Linked DNA regions of Thermocoleostomius sinensis A174. The protein of the gene in region 1 binds, or shares a complex with, the protein of each later gene. Links are inferred from orthologs where the notes say so. Each region holds a gene or a part of one and is shown in the gene's direction. Other genes may lie near its edges.

What was found.
Region 2: the proteins of pheS (region 1) and pheT are in contact, whole or in part, in a crystal structure (PDB 6P24), measured with the Escherichia coli proteins. The link is inferred for Thermocoleostomius sinensis A174 from one-to-one orthologs.

The regions. Positions count from the first base shown.
Region 1 is NZ_CP113797.1:735,591-743,461, forward strand. The notes cover bases 1,691-4,632. They hold pheS (phenylalanine--tRNA ligase subunit alpha), read left to right. Parts: upstream 1,691-2,631; coding sequence 2,632-3,633; downstream 3,634-4,632. Other genes in these bases: OXH18_RS03140 (pre-peptidase C-terminal domain-containing protein), read right to left, coding at 1,691-1,920; gloA2 (SMU1112c/YaeR family gloxylase I-like metalloprotein), read left to right, coding at 4,092-4,478; larB (nickel pincer cofactor biosynthesis protein LarB), read left to right, coding at 4,602-4,632. In the rest of the region: tRNA 2-thiouridine(34) synthase MnmA, read left to right, coding at 1-287; OXH18_RS03135 (peptidylprolyl isomerase), read right to left, coding at 320-1,006; more of OXH18_RS03140, read right to left, coding at 1,117-1,690; more of larB, read left to right, coding at 4,633-5,387; OXH18_RS03160 (histidine kinase), read left to right, coding at 5,388-5,771; OXH18_RS03165 (methyltransferase), read right to left, coding at 5,730-6,725; OXH18_RS03170 (MFS transporter), read left to right, coding at 7,068-7,871.
Region 2 is NZ_CP113797.1:2,492,359-2,500,403, reverse strand. Bases 2,563-5,678 are described here. They hold pheT (phenylalanine--tRNA ligase subunit beta), read left to right. Parts: upstream 2,563-2,941; coding sequence 2,942-5,416; downstream 5,417-5,678. Other genes in these bases: OXH18_RS10795 (peptidase M15A), read left to right, coding at 2,563-2,783. In the rest of the region: OXH18_RS10805 (phytanoyl-CoA dioxygenase family protein), read left to right, coding at 1-371; OXH18_RS10800 (hypothetical protein), read right to left, coding at 522-758; more of OXH18_RS10795, read left to right, coding at 1,071-2,562; OXH18_RS10785 (DUF3616 domain-containing protein), read left to right, coding at 5,742-6,788; OXH18_RS10780 (nucleotidyltransferase family protein), read right to left, coding at 6,755-7,405; OXH18_RS10775 (XdhC family protein), read right to left, coding at 7,488-8,045.

The DNA.
Region 1 (7,871 bases):
TTGTGGGCGATCGCGAAGCGATTCAAACCAACGACTGCATAGTGCAGCAGGTGAATTGGGTGTCGATCGCACCTCCAACTGCCCCAATTCGTGCTGAAGTGCAAATCCGCTATCGAGCGACGGCTGTTCCTTGTACGGTGATTCCGCTCAGTGAAGATGGACAGGGCGATCGGGTGAAGGTGGTGTTTGACAAGCCGCAAATCAGCGTGACGCCCGGACAAGCGGCGGTGTGGTATCAAGGAGATTTATTGTTAGGGGGTGGCGTGATCGAGAATGCCCACTCATAACAGCAGCTAGTCAGGTAAAGTTGATGGCGATATTAGATTGCGTTGCGATGAGATGGCAGAAGCTCAATCGATTGCATTTGTTCAGAAAGCCAGTGTTCCAATTGCTCATCTAGAAGTCGCTGCTGCACTGTTGCATCGAGTTGAGCCGGAATGCGTGCTTCTACCCGCAAAACCACAAACCGATCATCCAGTTGCAACGGTGGAGACACGACGCCAAGCGGGCAATTGGCTAGTAACTGAGCAAAATCGGGATGATACGTTCCTAATTCTACTGGGCCGACTAATCCACCTGTTTCTGCCTCTGGGCCTTGCGAGTACTGGGCGGCGAGGTTGGCAAACGATTGTTCATTAGCTTGAAGACGAAAATATAGTTCGTAAGCTATATCGCGATCGGGTGTGCGGATTAGTGAGTAGACTACCTGCATGAGTGAACGTTGCCGCTCAACAAAATAGGTTTCTAGTTGGTTGCCCCACTGTTGTTGCTTAAACAAATGAATTTTTAGCGATCGAATCCTATCTTGTTCACAGATATTGGAAGCCTGAAATTCTGATCGCTGTTGCCATTGAGTTAGTTCAGTATCGCTGTATTTAATGTCAGCAATAGCTCGATCGAGAATCAACTCGCGTAATAGACCAGGCAGCATTCGATAACGAATGAGCAATGGCAACAAGTCGGCAGTAGTAATGGTTTGATGATTGATCTGTAAAACGATAGTCATAATTCTAAAACTAAAATTTAAAAAGAAATAGGAATCGATCGGACCTATTGAGGCACTCGATCGATTAGATAGCCGAATAGATAGACGAGAAAAATAAACTTAAATGGCAACTAGCTAAAACTTAATGTGTAACCAGTGCTAGTACCGGAATAGAGATAGACCTGAGCAAAATAAGTACCGGTTCCCAGAAAAGCTGTCACAGAATCAGGAGATATGCCAGCATTGGTTGATTCAGCGATAATTTCAGGAATATCAATGACACCGTTGCGGTTACGATCTTGAACAAGCCGTAAATCAGCATCAGCAGACAAACCACTGAGCGTAATATTAACAAAGCGAAGGCCAGCAACTGAGAACTGAAATGTGTCAGCCGCATCACCACGTGAACCATTGCCAAACTCGCCAGGTTCGTAAAGTGAATCAGAGAACTGTCTGAAACCACGCAGAATTCCAACATTGGTTTCTACAGGCAACAAGTTACCACCGATTCTAGTGTTCGACATCCTCAAGGTGTAGGTGCTGCCAGGTCCACTGTAAAGGTAGGATTGTAAGAAGTACCTACCTGCCGCTAAACCATTGACATTGATTGCCTCATCTGCATTGCTTCCTCTCAGGGAAGAGGCAATTATCGTATCGAAACTATCAACAATACCGTTATTGTTATTATCGCGAATTAATCGCATATCAATGTCCGTACCTGGACGAATTCCTGTTAAAGAAGCATTGAAGTTACCACCATTGAAGAAGAACAATGTCGTATCGACCGTATCAAAGAAGCTGCTGATACTATCGCGACGCACATAAGGCGCACCGCGCAGAGTCCCAGCAAAATACTCGTAGTACTGGTTTGGCACAAAATTAGTGGAATTTTGCGTTGCTGGTGCATCCAACACAGTCAGTGTTGTTTTTGACATGGTAAATTTCTCCTGATTTGCCAAGCGATGAATCAAAACAGCAAAAACTCGATCGCCAACTCGTTCATGTAACCCAAGCGCGATCGACTTATGGAATATCACTGCGTAATTTCACAGAGATGTTGCTTTTAAGCATGCAGTAAGACCTCAGCTTTGCGCAAGAGAAGAAAAAATTAAGAAGTCAGATTTTATCTAAGTAGAAACACTAGAAAAGTCAGGAAAAAGTCAGAAATGTACCAGTACTGAAAGCCTTACATTGTCTGCATGACCTTGATCCCTGTCAATAAAAAAGTAGTCTGTACTACGATTGCGTCTCCCGTCACGGTGCTAAGCATCTACGAGCCAATCAAGGTGTACTTGGAAAAACTTCATGAAGCTCGGTAAAAATGACGCGGCTTCATCCCGTAATTGCAAGAGTTTTCTGAACTGCACGATCGCTGATCTCATCACCGCCGGGATTGGGGTGTTGAAAGTTTGTTGATCATCAACTTTAATACTTCGGACAGTTCAACACGTTTCATTCTCCCAATCCCTCAAGTTTGGGGAAATTGGCGATCTGACAAGTGGCGATCTTAAAAGTTCCGCAGAATTGGGGAAGTTGAGGGGCTGCATCAGTCTTGATCCCTTCTCTTTATAAGCTGGTTCAAGATACAATGGCACCATCACCTTTGCGTTGTTCACTTTTACTTTTTTCACTTTTCTCCTCTGGGCATGACCACACAGCTTAGCGATCTCGAAACTCAACTGTCCACCTTAAAACAAGAAGCTCAGCGGGCGATCGCCACTGCATCTGACCTAGAGCAACTGGAACAACTGCGCATCAAGTACTTGGGTAAGAAGGGCAGCTTATCGCAAGTGTTGGGCGGTATGGGAAAACTAGATGCCTCTGAACGACCACGCATCGGTGCGTTGGCTAATGAAGTCAAAGAACTGATTCAAGCAGAACTAGAGCAGACTCGATCGACGCTACAAACAGCGCAAATTGAAGCGCAACTGGAAGCTGAAACTCTAGATGTGACAATGCCGGGAATCTATCAACCCCAAGGTCGTACCCATCCCCTGACCAGTACGATCGATCGAGTTGTAGATATTTTTGTGGGACTGGGCTATACAGTGGCACAAGGCCCAGAAATGGAGTCAGATTACTATAATTTTGAAGCCTTGAATACACCTGCCGACCATCCAGCGCGTGATATGGCAGACACCTTCTATTTGCCAGATGGTAACTTGTTGCGCACGCATACTTCCTCTGTGCAGATTCGCTACATGGAGAACAACGAGCCACCGGTTCGGATTGTAGCTCCAGGACGGGTCTATCGTCGTGATACAGTCGATGCAACCCATACCGCCGTTTTCCACCAGGTTGAAATTTTGGCGGTAGACGAAGGATTGACGTTTACCGATTTGCGCGGCACCATCAAGATTTTTCTAGAGTCAATGTTTGGCGAGTGTCCGATTCGTTTCCGTCCCAGTTTCTTTCCGTTCACGGAACCGTCTGCTGAGGTGGATTTGCAGTGGCGCGGTCGCTGGCTGGAGGTCATGGGCTGTGGCATGGTCGATCCCAATGTTCTCAAAGCGGTGGGCTATGATCCGGAAGTATACACGGGATTTGCTGCGGGGTTTGGGGTAGAGCGGTTAGCCCAAGTATTGCATCAGTTGGATGATATTCGCCGCTTATACAGCAGCGATCTCCGCTTCCTACGCCAGTTTTAAGGACAGTATGGTCTAGAGGCGTTGCTGAACACAGATAGGAATTGCCCGCATCCCCAACCCTTCTCCCCAAGGAGAAGGGAGCCAGACTTGTTATTCTCTCTCAAAGGAGAGGGCTAGGGTATCGCTGAAAGATTGTCCTGCTTTCAAAAAATTTGGGCGCTGGTGTCAATAGAAGGTTAGGCTTCGGCTTTGCTCAGGAATGGGACGAAAGCTGAAATGGTGTGAGTAAGCAGCTTGCCCATACCCTGGTGGCATGGGGGCAGATGTTGCCATCTTTGGCGTCACGCGATTGTTCTGTTATCAAACCTGCCTCTATAGGTAGTTTTTGTCTATGTCTTGTCTAGAAAATTGATGTCTAAAAAACTCCTTAATCGGGGAGACTGCGATCGGAAGACTATGATCGGGAAGAGACGGTTCACCTTCAGGTTCACCTTCAGTAAATGCAAACAGACTCCCACATGAAAACAAACGGCTTTCACCATGTTGCTATTATCTGTTCGGACTACGCAAAATCCAAGCATTTCTATGTCAATATCCTGGGGTTTGAAGTGATACAAGAAACCTTCCGCGCCGCCCGCCGTTCCTACAAGCTGGATTTGAAAGTGGGAGATAACGACGCGATCGAGCTATTTTCTTTTCCTGACCCGCCCGCTCGCCCCAGCCGTCCTGAAGCTTGCGGACTGCGACATTTAGCCTTTGAGGTCAATGATTTAGAGGCGATCGTCACTGACCTCAGCGCACAGGGCATTGCGGTTGAACCCATTCGGCTAGATGACTTGACAGGCAAGCGCTTTACCTTCTTCCAAGATCCCGACGGTTTGCCCCTAGAACTTTACGAGCGCTGAACCTGCCCTAAAAGCGTCACCCGATCGCTTAAATAAGATAAGGAAGCATCCTATCCGCTTTTAGCGCCCATCCTTTCACCTTCCTTTTATTCGTTATCCTTCAACCTTTTTCTTTTCCTCGCCGTGTCCAATCCTGACGCCTTACGCAATCTACTCAACGATGTTGCCACCGGAACCCTTAGTCCCGATGTAGCACTCGATAAGCTCAAACACTTTGACTTTGAGCCGATCGACGAGTTCGCCAAAGTTGATCATCATCGATTGCTGCGCACAGGTTTTCCAGAAGTGATTTGGGGGCAAGACAAAACGCCCGACCAAATTGCTCAAATTATCCGAACCATGCGGCTGCACAATTCGGTGGTGATGGCAACGCGCATCCGTCCTGAGGTTTATGCTCAGGTTCAAGCGCAAATTCCCGATTTGGACTACTACCCGCTGGCCCGTATTTGTGCCCTGAAACCTGGACAACTTGAACCTCGCTATGCAGGAACGATCGCCCTGCTGTCTGCGGGAACAGCCGATTTACCCGTCGCAGAAGAAGCCGCTGTGACGGCCGAATTGTGTGGATTTCGGGTCAAACGGCTTTGGGATGTAGGTGTGGCGGGCATTCACCGATTGCTCAATAACCGTCATGTCATTGACGAGGCAGATGTGCTGATTGTAGTGGCTGGTATGGAGGGAGCTTTACCCAGCGTTGTGGCTGGTTTGGCTAATTGTCCAGTGATTGCGGTTCCTACCAGTATTGGTTATGGAGCCAGCTTCAACGGCTTGGCGGCTCTGTTAACAATGCTGAACTCCTGTGCGGCTGGCATCGGAGTCGTTAATATTGACAATGGATTTGGAGCCGCTATTTTGGCTGGACAAATTCTGCGGACGGCTCATCGCTTAAGCTCAAAAGGAGATTTGTGAATGCCCGCTATTCCTTGTCATATTCTAGTCGAAGGTAATCCAGTTATTGTTTATGCAAGTCGAAATGGCTCCCCCGAAAAGGTACTTCCGATTCTCAATCGATTCCTTGACACATTCTGGCAAGAGCGAGACGCTTCTGGTGAAATCAGCGATACCCCAGAATGTTTAGTAGCCCAAATTGTTGTGCGATTTGGCTTTGAGATTTGTGAAGACGATTATTCTAATTTGCGGGTAGGGTTGCACTATTATCCTGATGTAGAGTATTTGTATACAATTACAGCCGATCGCCAAGTACAGGTTTGGGTGCCAGAGATAGACTATCGCGAAAATCCGGCGTTGGGGTTAAAAGGCTGCCACCCCCTCCACAACACTAACCATTGTTGACGTCGGAACAATACGAGACAGCTTGAACCCAGCAGCGGTCAGCAATACCTCATATTCGGCGGCGGTGCGTTCACGTCCACCCGGACACATCACCAGCATATTCATATCCAGCAATTTGCCCATAAACGGTTCATTGCCCGGTGGAATCACTTGTTCCACAATCAATACACGACCGTTATCCGTCATGGCGCGTCGGCATTGTTTTAAGATTTCGATCGATCGATCATCATCCCAGTCATGCACAATGTGCTTGAGCAGGTAAGCATCGGCTCCAGTGGGTACGGCTTCAAAGAAATTCCCTTCCACCACTTGACAGCGATCGCTCACGCCATAAGACGCCAACACCGAAGCTGCCCCGGCTACCACCGCTGGTTGCTCAAACAAAATGCCGTGCAGATGAGGGTTAGCGTGTAACACAGCGGCTAATAGGCTACCGTGACCGCCCGCCACATCTACCAAGGTGTGAATTGGGGAGAAATCATAACCCGTGACAACGCCGACATTTTCTACGGATGAAAAGCTGGTCATAGCCCGATCGAACACGGCGGCGGCCTCTGGATTTTGGGCATAGTGTTGAAACACATTCATGCCATACAGATTTTCGAAGGCACTTTCGCCCGTGCGCAGGCTGTGCATCACGTTGCCCCAACTGGCATAATGTTCTGGATCACCGAGCATAATGGCGGCATCACGCACAGAACCAGGCTGATCGCGCTGCAAATACGTAGCTAAGGGAGTGAGGGCAAACCAACCCGGTTCGGTTTCAACGAAAATTCCCAGACTCGACAACGCACGCAGCAATCGATACAGCGATCGAGGATCAGTTGCAGTGAGTTGAGCCAATACCTCAGTTGATTGGGCCCGATCGCCTAAGTGATCGGCAATGCCCAGCTTGGCCGCAGCATAAATTGATTGCGCCACCCAATAGCTCGTCACCATTTGCATCATCATCATTTGCAGTGCATCGGGGGCAGTTAGCTCAGAATCCAGCCCAGAGGGCGCAGCCTCTGGTGCATTTAGTGTTTCTATATTCATCACAATAGTATCCATCCCGTTCTTTGTAGAGAATAAAAAGGTATATAGAGATCGAATAGCATCGCTGAGTTGAAACATGAACTTCATAAGGACAATTTGAAATTACCCTTATGCACTCATAGACGCTCGCCCTATTTTCCTCGTTCAGTAATGCCAGCAAAACATGAAAAATATACCTGTCAGTCGGTGGAGCAACCCGTCAGTCTCGCAGTTGTTACCATCTCTCTTCAATACATGAGATAGTAGATCAATTCCGCAGAGGTGCGACGTTTCTTAAATCTCAATTTGTTGTTTGTGTGGTCTGAACTGTTTTCCCTAATCAAAGCATCCATGACCTTGACCCTGACTCGTGAAACCAGGAACGTGGCGTTGCTGGTAATTTGCCAGGCCCTCGCCATGACCAGTATTACCATTCTGTTTACCGTGGCCGCCCTAATTGGCGATCGTTTGGCAGCCGATAAATCCTTGGCAACGCTACCATTGGCGCTGTTGCAGATCGCGGTGATGATAACTACCATTCCAGCTTCGCTATTGATGAAGCAACGCGGGCGGCGATTCGGCTTTGTGTTGGGTACAATCATCGGTCTGGCAGGAGCCGGGTTAGGTGTAACTAGTACTGTGATCGGTCACTTTTGGCTATTTTGCGTAGCTACGATTCTGTTTGGCGTCTTCAATGGCTTTGTTGGCTTTTATCGGTTTGCGGCGGCCGATGCTGCCAGTGAGTCGTTTCGGGCGCAGGCAATCTCGTTGGTGGTTGCGGGGGGCGTGGTGGCCGCGATTGTGGGGCCAGGGCTGGCCAGTTGGACGAAGGACTGGCTAACTGCCACCTTTGCTGGATCATTAGTGCCGATCGTAGGCTTACAAGTAGTCACCTTGGGCGTGCTGCAAGGCATTGAGATGCCGCCGCTTTCGACATCGGAGCAGCGAGAAGCAGGGCGATCGCTGAGGCAGATTATGCAGCAACCCGTATTCATCGTCGCCACGTTGGGTAGCATGGTGGGCTATGGCGTCATGGTGCTGCTGATGACGGCAACTCCTTTGGCAATGGTAGCGATCGATCATCCC
Region 2 (8,045 bases), 1.8 Mb from region 1 along the record:
ACGAACTAGAGGCAAATCACAAAGCAGAGAACATGTCTGTTGGTGATGTCTTGCTCTTTGATGAAATGCTCCCACACCAAGCAGAGAAGTGTCGTATACATCGTGAGGTGTTTGCTGTGCGCCTCGTATTGGGGAATTACAGTCTTAACAAAGAGTTGATACAGAAAGTTATTACACGATATCAGACTGTTCCTGGAGAAAATAACTTTGCTGTTGAATATCTTGAGAACCTCATGGAATACAATGAATACAAGTTTCCTGGCTCGCCGGAAAGAGCGCATATGGATTCTATCCAAGAAACAATGCCTGTTGAATCCGTAACAGAACGAACCGTATTTCAACGAGTTCGAGAACGATTGCGAGTAAGATAAAAAAGAGAATTAGTTGATACCGATTTAACCTGTCTGCTCATCTTGATTTTGCTTGAATTGATAGCCACGCGTTCGTTCCTCTTAGATCAGGAGGGGCGAACAGTTTTAGGACTTTCTTGCCAGTACCTATTGAAAGCCGTGCCTTCCTTCTTAGCTTCCGCGTCTGGGAAAATTTGTCCACATCTCTCGTCGCGCTTCTGCCAATTCTGCTTCGATCGTATCAAGCCCTCGCCACACACCCAGCAGAGATTTGCGAGGTGTTACCGGAGAAGACACCAAATCGCGGGTGATCTGAGGAGCGATTTCTTCAATCAACCGCACCTTATCCGGTAGGGATAATTGTCCTGCTAAATTTAAGATTTCTTCAATTGTCACAACAGTGTCCATAAACTCCCGTACAGTTCGATCGATTGTGGATGAATGATGCCATAGTGTAGGTCACTTCAGGAAAAATGTATCACGCAAATTCCACTAATTTTGAAATACAGAGTTAGCCAGGCTTTTGGCTAGATTGTGCCACATAGATCACGATTCAACTCTATTAAGAGCGCTCTTGGCAAGTACGCCAGAATAATTGCAGCAATCAAGGTTTGCACAACTTTGCAAGAAGGTGATGCGTTCTCTGCAAATTCATCTAGTATTTAGCAGGTTCATGATGAAAGGATCAGGACACCCACGTTCACCAATTTCTGGATGGTTATGGCAGGACTCAATGCTGCTCATCGCAACCACTATTTTTTGCAAGAAGCAGAGCGAACTGGAATTCATCAGCCAATTCTGGCAGCCCTATACCGGGTGCATCAACAGCCTCAACTCAATGATGGCGAGGTTGGGTTAGGAATTGCGCCTGCCAATCGTATCGCTTTGGAGCAAGTTAGTACGTTTCCAGAGCAAGTACAATTTGCCGCTAACACCATTCGCAGCCTGACAGATAAGCTGGTGGCGCAAGGATGGAAAGGAGAAGAGTTTTGGGAACCAACGCAAGGACGCTATAGCGATCGCTTTCTAGGAGTCATTGCCAATGGCTACAATCCACCTGCCAATGATTTGGTGGCAGCTCGTCTGGAAGCTTGCGATCGCCCCACCCTCATTCAAGCCTATCTAGACAGTTTGGTGATTGAACAGTCTGCAAGCTCAGACACCGAGCACGCTCCATCTACGGTTGCCTATTTGGATGGGGCCCTACAGCAGTTTGTTGAACACATCACTCGTCATTATGTGGGCTTGTCCTATCAACGAGAAGCCTTATTGGAAGCTCTGCGGATTTGGCGTAAACTCGACTCGCGTCCGGCGATCGTGGCATCGCTGCTGTCATCGAGTCAATCAGAGAGTCAATCCAATCAATCCGATTCCCGTGAGGGCAATGGAGAGGACAGAACCCTGGATGATCGGCTGATCCAGGCTGTGCAACCACTGTCGTCATCATTTGCGGGCTATCCTCACCAGCGAGAGGCATTGATTCGGCTGGTGCAACGATGGCGACAACTGCCTTCTCGCCGGGCCACGATTTTGTCTCTGTCCACAAACACCGCTGCCGAAGTCGAGATCTGTGCGATCGATTCGGCCTTGATAGCGTTTGCCCAGTCTGTTTCTCGTCGCTATCGAGGTCAAGGAGAACAGCGCTATGCCCTCACGGAAACCTACCGGGTTTGGCACGAACTAGAGAGTCGAACCTTGGTGCTGAAAGAATTGGGAATTGATGCGCAGGTCTTGACTGCCAGCAATCCCGATCAAGCGGCATTAATTGATGCGGCTGCGCAGATCGATCGGGCGTTGCTGGAGTTCATTCGACGAACACCAGTGGAGTTTGCAGCGACACAATCGCAGCGGGAAGCCCTGATTCGCTTGGTGCAGCTTTGGCAGGGGCTAGACGATCGCAGCGGTGCGATTCAGGAACTGCTTGAGCAGGTACGCCGCATGGAAACGGCTCATCGCACTTCCCCGGATGCTCCCTTCGCTCCACAGCCGATCGCCCTCCCTCCCCGGCCTATGACTTGGACGCCAGAGACCATTCAACTGCATGCAGCAATTGTACCCAATGGCAGTTTCACGTGGGCAGAGGCTACCCAAGGCGGAAAACACGCTCCTCCTAACTTGGCAACGGTCGAGGCGATCGAGCGCATGGCTAAAGCGGCTCAACACGCGTGCGATCGAATCCACCGTCCCTTTCAGATTCTGCGATGGTATGATGCCTCGAAAGTGAGTCCTGATGTAAATCAACGAATGGTTGGAGCACTCGATCGACGTCATGAGCTTGGCGATGCCATTGAATTCTACTGTGATGGTTTAACTGGCAACCAGATTTATTATGCCCTCGACCCTTGGTGGCCGGGTGGACTCGGCCGCTATACCCAGTACCCGCTGCTTTGTTATCTTGACTGTCGCCACGATCGGGTGCGTTGGACGTGGTAACAGAGCCGCTTGATGGCACAGCCCTCCTTGCTTCACGATTCAGCTAAAACTTCATTCCTTGCTTGATCCGTCATCCTTCCTGATAAGGATAGAATGGTGAAGTTGACGAAACGTTACGTTAAAACCTTCTACTTTGACTGAGGAAAGAAAAGCGGGCAATGCGCATCTCTTTGAACTGGCTCCGAGAACTGGTAGATATTACGATCGCCCCAGAAGAATTAGCCGATCGACTGACGATGGCTGGCTTTGAAGTCGAAGAGATTGAAGATCGCCGCGCTTGGGCCGACGGGGTGGTCATTGGAAAGGTACTGAAACGGGAACCTCATCCCAATGCGGATAAGCTAAGTGTGTGCACCGTGGATATTGGAGCCGAAACGCCCTCCACGATCGTGTGCGGTGCGGCCAACGTGCGTGCCGATGTTTTTGTTCCAGTGGCAACAATCGGCACCTACCTGCCCAACATTGACTTGAAGATCAAGCCGCGTAAACTGCGGGATGTCCCCTCAGAAGGGATGATTTGTTCGCTGGCTGAAGTCGGCTTAGCTAAAGAATCGGAAGGCATTCACATTTTTCCCCACGCAGATTTACCCGTGGGTAGTGATGCGCGTCCATATCTGGGTTTAGACGATGTGGTGCTCGATCTGACCTCTACGGCCAACCGAGCCGATGCTCTTAGTATGGTGGGAATTGCCCGGGAAGTAGCAGCCTTGACGGGTGCCCAATTGAAATTGCCGATCGTGCCTGACGTTCTGGTCAAATCCGCAGGGAAGAATCTAGCAATTAAAATTACCGAGCCGCAAGCGTGTCCCATTTACATTGGCACTAGCATCACCGGAGTCACGATCGCGCCGTCTCCTCTATGGCTTCAGCAGCGATTGCAGGCAGCCGGGATTCGCCCCATCAATAACGTTGTTGATGTCACCAACTATGTGCTGCTGGAATGGGGACAGCCGCTTCATGCCTTTGATCGCGATCGGTTGCAAGCCGTTGCAGGTGGCAAAACTCTGACAATCGGCGTTCGCTTTGCTCGATCAGGAGAAACCTTAACCACGTTAGATGGTCAGGAACGCACATTGCAAGAGCAAGCCGTGCTGATTACGGCCAACGACCGACCCGTGGCCTTGGCGGGGCAAATGGGCGGTGAGGACACAGAAGTCGGTGCTGATACAAAAAATTTGGTGCTGGAGGCGGCTATTTTCGATTCTGTCACCACCCGACGTTCGGCTCGATCGCAGGCTTTGCGTACGGAAGCCTCGACCCGCTATGAACGGGGGGTTAATCAAGCAGAGTTGGAGATTGCTTGTCGCCGGGCCCTGCAATTGATTACGGAACTGGCCGGAGGAACGATAGAAACGCAAGTCATCGCTGACCATCGCCCTGATCAAGCTTTGACCAGCCGCACGATCGAACTGCGCCTAGAGCGAATCAATCAGATCCTGGGGCCCATCTATCTACATGGCAATCCTCAAGCTAATGGGTCTACTCCTTCCGAAGAAGACATTGGCGAACTGCAAGCGGGCGATGTGGAACGGGTGTTGACGGCCCTCGGCTGTGAGTTGCTGCCCGCTGAACAGCCCGGTGATTGGAGCGTCACCATTCCCCCCTATCGCTATCGAGATTTAGAACGAGAAATTGATCTAATTGAAGAAGTGGCACGGCTCTATGGCTATGACAACTTCTGCGATACATTGCCAGGCAAAACCGAGGCAGGCTATTTGCCGGATGATCAATTAGCGTTGCGTCAAATTCATGCGGCATTCCGGGCGATCGGATTAACCGAAGTGATTCACTATTCACTGGTGAAGCCAACCGAAGAAAATCAAGTGTCGTTGGCCAATCCGCTGTTCGTAGAATATTCAGCGTTGCGCACCGAGATGTTGACAGGGTTAATTGATGCGTTCCAGTACAACCTAGAGCAGGGCAACGGACCCCTGAATGCGTTTGAGATAGGACGGGTATTCTGGCGCGAAGAAAATGGTTTTTATGAAAGCGATGTAGCGGCTGGTATCATGGGCGGCGATGCTACGCGGGGGCGTTGGGTGCGGGGTGGTCGAGAACAACCCCTATCCTGGTTTGAAGCGAAGGGGAGGTTAGAAAGTGTGTTTCAACGGCTGGGCCTGACGGTGGAATATCAGCCCGATCGCCGTAACCCCATCCTGCATCCAGGTCGTACAGCGTCGCTGTGGATCAATGGCGATCGATTGGGCACGTTCGGACAATTACATCCTCAGTTTCGGCAACAGCGTGGCTTACCCGATGAAGTCTATGTATTTGAATTCAATCTAGATGTCATGCTGGAGTCAATGATTCAAGAGGATAGCTTGGCGTCCCTCTTCCAACCCTTCTCTGCCTATCCTGCTTCCGATCGCGATATTGCTTTCTTCGCACCAGTGAAATTCTCAGTAGCAGAAATTGAGCGATCAATTCGACAAGTAGCAGGAACGCTCTTGGAATCGGTGGAACTATTTGATGAATATCGCGGAGCCAATGTGCCTGCTGGAAAGCGCAGCCTTGCCTTCCGGTTAGTCTATCGAGCAGTCGATCGAACGCTTACCGATGACGATGTGGAACCCGTGCATCAAAAAGTGCGAGAAGCATTGGAAGAAAAATTCCAGGCAGAATTGCGCAGCTAAACTGTTCGCTTTTTGATTCCCTTTGTCGGTAAAAATGAAATCACCTACTTTTACTGCAAAAGTGATCTACTTTCATCCTCTTGACTGTTTCTTTAAAAGCAAGCTTTAGGGATTGCTTCTGCAACGAGGCAGTTGCTAGAGAGGATAGACCGATTCAATGTAATCACCCAAAAGGGTGATGTGATTACCAAGGGGCTTTAGTAAAGTAGAGCTTACCTGATATACCTAAGCAGTTTGTCCACCCGGTAGGTTATACGTCTGCCGGGTTTTTTGTCGGCTCAGTGTTCAGTTCAGTATTCGGCTCATTGTGTTCAGGAGGGGTGGCATGTCGGTAGGAGCACTATTGCATCAGGTTATTTTACGCTTTGACCGCGATCGGTTTCACCAAGATTTGTCAACGGCTGCTTTTGCCAATGGATATCTCTGGACAGCTTCCGACGAGGAAAATGCGATTGTGCGGTTGGCGACGATCGACGATTGGACAGTTGGCAATTCTGTCAGTTTTGAACTAAGTACCCTGCTGGCTGATTTTGATGATGCAGTGGGTGAGGTAGACATTGAAGGATTGGACTGCACGGCAGATGCGCTATGGCTAGTCGGGTCTCATGGAACCAAACGCAAAAAGGTCAAAAAAGGAAAAGTCGAGAACCTAAAAGTCATTAACACTGACCCAAACCGCTATCTGTTAGCCCGAATTCCGCTGGTTGATAATCAGTTAGTTGCTACCGCCACCCAGAAAGCCGCCTATTTACAAAAAACGCCAGACGGCAATGAATTGATAACGGTGCTGAAGCAAGACGAGTACCTCGCACCCTTTTTAGCTGAACCGCTGCCGCAGGTTCGTCCTCTGCCGGGCAAGGACAACGGATTTGATATTGAAGGATTGGTGACGCAACAAAATCGAATCCTGCTTGGCTTGCGGGGGCCGGTTTTGCGTGGCATTGCCATGATGTTAGAGCTAGAGCTTGACGAGCCTGAACCCGGACGCTTAGCCCTGAAACCTAATCGTGATGGCAGTCTATATCGTCGGCATTTCTTAGATCTGGATGGATTAGGAATTCGAGAGCTTTGCCTTGATGGAGAGGACTTGCTAATCTTGGCTGGCCCCACGATGGATTTGGATGGGACGTTGCGGCTATTTCGACTCAGCGATGTTTGGATGCTGCCCAACGACAGCTTTTCTGACCAAGCTACGCGACTTACAACTGTGTTTGACATTCCTCACGGTCGCGGAACTGACAAAGCCGAAGGAGTGGCACTGTGGCAGCGATCGGGACAGCCCAAAGGCGTCTTGATTGTATATGACTCGCCTAACCCCGATCGGGTGATTGATGGTAGTCATGTTGTGGCTGATGTGTTTGCTTTGGAGTAGACCACAGCCTGTTTGACGATTGAGTGGTGATACTCTTCAGGAGTATTCAAGTCCAGCAGTACCTCCGGCGTTTGAAACTCAACCAACTGAAGCTGAGCCGAATATTGTTGCACAAGCTGTCGTAGTCCCAAGGTTTGCTCTGACAGAGCGAGTAATTCCGATCGCAACTCACCAGAAAGTAGCAGCGGGTGTCCTCGGCGATCGCCGTAGACCGGCAAGGTGATGGGAGCTGTTGATTGTCGATGGGCTTGAAGCAACTGGGTATAAATAGTGGTCGATCGGGGTTGATCAACGGCTGAAATAATTAAGGTTTGTAGCTGAGTTGGCAGGACTGCCAGACCCGTTAAGATCGAACTAATTTTGCCGCGAGTGGTATCCGGGTTGACAACGACTTGCACATATGCCGGACAAGTTTCCTGTAGGTAAGCATTGTGTGTTCCCACAACGACCACAGGGGTAATAGTTGCCAGAAGCAACTGAGACAGTTGATAGGTCAATAGGGTTTGACTATCATGCCAGGGTAGAGACGCTTTGCACGTTCCCATACGAGTGGATGCTCCGGCCGCCAAGACGATCGCATATTCACTGCCATTGCTGTCAGATGTAGAGTCAGCCACCGCATCACACCTAGAGGTGCCATCAGAAGCAGAAGTTGGAAGTCGGGAGTTGCAGGTTGGAGTTGAACTCATCTTGCCTGCGCTAGGACTGTTGCTGCTGTTGGTGGTGCTGCCATGTGGAGTCTTCATAGAAGCATGATACTTGAATGGATTGGGGAATCGATCGCGGGGGGTGAACAATCGACCATTCGGTGGGGTTGAACCCCAGTGACAACGGCTGACCTGTTCCGCCACGTCGCACCTGAATGAGTTCGGCGCAAATGCTGACGGCAATTTCTTCCGGGGTCAATGCTCCAATATCCAGACCGATCGGAGCACGAAGTTGGTTGAACCAACTGGATGAACCAGTGGATCGCTGAAGCGCTTGCCACACACACTGCACTCGTCTTTTGCTGCCAATCATGCCGATGTAACGAGGAAAGGATGGGTCGAGTAATTGGCGTAGGTGCTGTAGGGCGGCTAAATCGTATTGGTATCCCCGTGTCACCAAGGCAATATACAAACGGGCAGGAGGCGGAAGTTCAACAATCGACTCGATGGGTTGCGCCCAGAGCACAGTTCCGCCAGGAAAGCGATCGGCACAGGCAAAATCCGGGCGATCGTCCTGCACGATTACTTGAAATCCCAAGAGGTGAGCTAT